One region of the Psychrobacillus sp. FSL K6-1464 genome, then DNA from elsewhere that is predicted to be linked to it. Evidence: a T-box and tRNA genes for the amino acid it is inferred to sense, from the RefSeq annotation. Region 1 holds a T-box; the other holds one or more tRNA genes.
The links. The T-box of region 1 lies ahead of pheS (phenylalanine--tRNA ligase subunit alpha). A T-box ahead of a tRNA ligase gene usually reads a tRNA of that ligase, here a tRNA-Phe.

Region 1 (2,463 bases):
TCAGTGATAATAGTGAAATTCCTAACAATTGGGATGTAGACAATTTAGAAATTGTCGAAATAAATGATGTGATTAAGAAAGAACTTGCGGAAACAGAGCATACACAAGGTATATTTGCACATTGTAAGCAACAAACTGTGAAGGAAGAAGAGCATGATAACTGGAGTCGTCTATTGTTAATAGATGCTGTGCAGGATCCAGGGAACATCGGTACAATGATTCGGACTGCAGATGCTGCTGGGATTGATGCTGTTATTCTTGGAAAAGGATCTGCAGATGCCTACAATTCAAAAACGTTACGGTCAGCACAAGGATCACATTTTCATTTGCCAATTATTAAAGGAAATCTTCCTGACTGGGTTGAGAAGTTGAAAGAACGAAAAGTAACCGTATTTGGCACAGCTTTTGAAAATTCTACTCCTTTTCATGAAGTGAAAAAAGTGGATGCGTTTGCGTTAATCGTTGGAAATGAAGGTAGTGGTATGAACAAAGAGCTTCTCGAGCAAACCGATCAAAATATTATCGTTCCTCTATTGGGACAAGCAGAATCACTAAATGTTGCAGTAGCTACTGGTATTCTGTTATATGGCCTTACTTTAAAATAAATCAGACTTGAACAAAAATACTAAAGTCCGTATAATAGATGTAATATGATATATAAAAGCTGTCATCGGGAAAAGTATATATGCCAATTCGACATAAGGGATTTTACACCTTGACTGAAAGTGTAACTAGAGAATGCATATAGAAGTTCACCCCGTTAGCTGCCACCGGGACCAGCAATTGCTGTAAAGGTGTGCCGGTGTAGAGCCGTTAGTCGAATTGAGTGATTGCACACTGTTTTTGTGCAATAATCAGGGTGGTACCGCGAAATTAGTCCTCGTCCCTTTTATAGGGGCGGGGATTTTTTATTTTGTACATATTTTGAGAAGGGATACTTCTTAGCGAGATAAGGTACAAAATTTGTTGTCCAATCAGACAAGGCGAATTTGATTAAGGAGAGATCATTAACATGGAAGCACAACTTCAACAGTTAAAAGAAGAAGTACTACAAAAAATTGAAGCTTCAGCAAGCGTCAAAGAACTAAATGACGTGCGTGTTGCCTACTTAGGGAAAAAAGGACCGATTACGGACCTTCTAAAAGGAATGGGTAAACTTCCAGCAGAAGAGCGTCCAAAAATGGGGGCACTAGTAAATGTAGTACGTGAAGAAGTAACTACTGTATTAGAAGCTCGTATGACTTTACTTCAAGAACAAGCTATTAATGAACAGCTAGAAAAAGAATCTATTGATGTAACATTACCAGGTCGCCCTATTAAGACTGGAAATCATCATCCACTTACTCGTGTAGTAGAAGAGATTGAAGATTTATTTATCAGCATGGGGTATGAAATTGCGGAAGGTCCAGAAGTAGAGAAAGACTATTATAATTTCGAAGCGTTGAACTTACCAAAAGGTCATCCAGCTCGTGATATGCAGGATTCTTTCTATATTTCAGAGGATATTCTTTTACGTACACATACTTCTCCAGTTCAAGCAAGAACGATGGAAGCAAAAGAAGGGCAACCGATCAAAATTATATGCCCTGGTAAAGTGTATCGTCGTGATAATGATGATGCAACGCACTCACATCAATTCACACAAATTGAAGGGCTTGTAATCGGTGAAAATATTCGAATGAGCGACCTGAAAGGTACTCTTTCTATATTTGCGAAGAAAATGTTCGGGGACGATCGTGAAATTCGTCTGCGCCCAAGCTTTTTCCCATTCACAGAGCCTTCGGTTGAAATGGATATTTCCTGTTTTAAATGTGGCGGCGATGGTTGTAACGTTTGTAAGAAAACAGGGTGGATTGAAATTTTAGGTGCAGGTATGGTTCATCCAAACGTCTTAGAGATGGCTGGATATGATTCTAAAAAACTTTCTGGATTTGCATTTGGTATGGGTCCAGAACGTATTGCAATGTTGAAATATGGAGTGGAAGATATTCGTCATTTCTATACGAATGATGTGCGTTTCTTATCGCAATTCCACCGAACAGAAGTGTAAGGAGGAATTTGACATGTTAGTTTCGACGAAATGGTTATCAGAATATGTAAATACACAAGGGTTAGATCCAAAAGATTTAGGAGAGAAAATCACACGTGCAGGTATTGAAGTGGATGCTGTGATTGATCGTTCTCATGGAATGACAAATGTTGTCGTTGGGTATGTAAAAGAAAAAGTGAAACATCCGGAAGCGGATAAGCTGAATATTTGTCAGGTAGATGTTGGCGAAGAGACTACTCAAATTATCTGTGGAGCACCTAATGTAGAAGCAGGACAAAAAGTAATCGTTGCTCGTCCAGGAGCAGTACTTCCAGGCGGCATGAAGATTAAAAAAGCCAAGCTTCGCGGAGAAGAATCAAACGGTATGATTTGTTCGCTTCAAGAATTAGGGATTGAAGGACGCCTTGTTTCTA
Region 2 (2,463 bases), on a different contig from region 1:
TTCAATCGAAGATGGAACTGCTTGAATATCAATGTTGATCGTCTCATCATCGCCGTTTCCCTCTCCAGTAAGGTTATCGCCAATATGAACCACAGAACCATTTCCGCCTGTTGGATTATTGTAGAACACGAAGTCACTTGCTGCTGACACTTTACCGTTCGCGTCCAATAAAAATACGGATGCATCTAAATCGAAAGAATGTCCTCCATCATATTTATTAACATCCCATCCAAGACCAACCGTTGCATGTGATAATCCCGGATTATTTTTTGTTAAGTCTACCTTTTGTCCTTTTGCTAAGGAAACTCCCATTTACAAAACCTCCATTTTTTTGTTTATTCTTACGTTTTTATTGCGAGTATTGTGTATTTATGCGAATCTCTGGCAAATTTCGTTGACGGTTTTGTCTGTTGTTCCATCACCAGTTGCTGAAAACTTCCACTCTTGCCCATGACGATAGATTTCGCCGACAATAAGAGAAGTAAGGCCTTGATAATCATCCGAGAGATTGTATTTAACCAACTCGTTACCTGTTGTTGGATCAACGATTCGAATGAATGCATTGGAAATCATGCCAAAGTCTTGTTTTCGAGAAACGCAGCTGTAAATATTTACTACGAAGACGATTTTATCGTAAGAAGCAGGAACAGACTTCAAATCAACCGTTATTACTTCATCATCGCCGCTGCCTTTGCCTGTTAAATTATCACCAGAATGTATAACAGACTTGCAATTACTTTTTTTATTCATGAAATAAATCAAATCTTTCTTCGATTGGAACTTTCCATCTTGAAGCATGATGACAGATGCGTCGCAGTCAATCTGTGGAGTAAGAGCTGCTAAAAAACCTTTCTTTTTTGTTGACGAAGCAGAAGCAGAATCCCATCCCAAACCGACTTGAATGCGATCGAGTTGTGCATTTCCTTTTGTTAAGTCAATACGCTGACCTTTTTGTAAGCTCACTGTCATATTCTTAGCCCACTCCCCTTATTTTTTTTTAGATGAATCGGTTACAGAAGGAATAAGAGGTTATCTCATCTCTACCATTTATTATATACACTGTAGTAAACAATGTCAATAAATAATATTGGTTAATTGAATCGAAGTCATAGAAAAAATCGACTAGAATCGACATATTAAACCATTTATAACTGCATTTCAATCATTACACATTTGTTACTATAGTACACAATAGTAACGTCATCTAAATTCGATGTAGATTCTGTTGAAAACCATTCGACCTAAAATGCATCTAGTTTACTTCTAAACGAGACAAAAACGCCATCCATTATGGACGACGCTTATCTCTAACTCTTTCTAGTATGTGACGTGAGGGGGTCGAACCCTCGAATAGACCATTCACAGTGGCCCGTGTTAACCGCTTCACCAACATCACCACAGTTTTATTTGGTGCCGAAGACAGGACTTGAACCTGCAGCCCCCTGATTACAAGTCAGGTGCACTAGCCAATTGTGCTACTTCGGCATGTATGGTGGACAAAAGTGGTAACGATCCACCCTCTATGGATTTTCAGTCCATCGCTAATCCATCTCAGCTATTTATCCGTTATGGTGGATCTTGCAGGATTCGAACCTGCGACATGTCCGTTATGAGCGGACCGCTCTACCGCTGAACTAAAGATCCATATGGTGCGAGAGGAGGGAATCGAACCCTCACCTCCAGCTTGGCAAGCTGGCATTATACCATTAAACTACTCCCACTGGTTACAGAACTACATCGCTCTGCAATAGTTGGCTTACCCGACAAGACTTGAACTTGTAACCTTCTCCTTAACAGGGAGTTGCTCTACCGATTGAGCTACGGGTAAATAATTGGCTCCGACAACAGGGCTCGAACCTGTGACTTCCTGGTTAACAGCCAGATACTCTACCAACTGAGTTATATCGGAATAAGAAAGGCAGTCGTTGCTGCCCGAATTTTAGGATATTAGATGTTTCACCATCTTCGAAATTGTTGCGTTTTCTGCTTTACCAGATAGTACAGGCATGGCAATCTTCATTGCATCTCCCATACTCATTCCAGCTACGACACCACTCTGTATGAGAGCTGCTCGCACTTCATCTTCTGACATCTGGTTCGGAAGGTAACCGTATAAAATGTCGATTTTTGCATTCGCATCCTCCACGCTGTCTGTCCGACCAAGCTTTTCGGCTTCTGCCAGATAGTCTTTGGTCTGCTTGATCTCGCGTTGCACGATCTGGATTTCTTCTTTTTCATCCAAAGGCGAACGTTTTACTTTCTCAGCATTCTCCAAGCCTGCCTTCACGAGTTGTAGCACGCCTTTTTTCCGTGCGTCTTTCGCTTTCATTGCTTGGATTAGATCTTTCATGATTAAGTCTTTCATTTTCATTGTTCTTCCACCGACTTTCTGTATTTTTTTCTTAATCTATAATTGCATTGCGTTTATCTTTTGGACAATATTTAACTCATCGCAACCGTACA

Region 2: it encodes a tRNA-Phe, which carries the amino acid that the T-box ahead of pheS (phenylalanine--tRNA ligase subunit alpha) is inferred to sense. The anticodon was not compared.

What each region holds. Positions count from the first base shown of each region.
Region 1 covers NZ_JBBOOP010000001.1:2,381,634-2,384,096, reverse strand. Annotated here, with positions in the region: gene MKX39_RS12050 (TrmH family RNA methyltransferase) at 1-605, shown strand, start outside; T-box leader at 658-891, shown strand; gene pheS (phenylalanine--tRNA ligase subunit alpha) at 1,013-2,050, shown strand; gene pheT (phenylalanine--tRNA ligase subunit beta) at 2,064-2,463, shown strand, end outside.
Region 2 covers NZ_JBBOOP010000002.1:89,237-91,699, forward strand. Annotated here, with positions in the region: gene MKX39_RS20235 (TerD family protein) at 1-312, opposite strand, end outside; gene MKX39_RS20240 (TerD family protein) at 370-969, opposite strand; tRNA gene MKX39_RS20245 (tRNA-His) at 1,324-1,396, opposite strand; tRNA gene MKX39_RS20250 (tRNA-Thr) at 1,409-1,485, opposite strand; tRNA gene MKX39_RS20255 (tRNA-Phe) at 1,491-1,565, opposite strand; tRNA gene MKX39_RS20260 (tRNA-Ile) at 1,570-1,644, opposite strand; tRNA gene MKX39_RS20265 (tRNA-Gly) at 1,648-1,721, opposite strand; tRNA gene MKX39_RS20270 (tRNA-Asn) at 1,753-1,828, opposite strand; tRNA gene MKX39_RS20275 (tRNA-Asn) at 1,834-1,909, opposite strand; gene MKX39_RS20280 (GatB/YqeY domain-containing protein) at 1,940-2,371, opposite strand; gene MKX39_RS20285 (ATP-grasp domain-containing protein) at 2,408-2,463, opposite strand, start outside.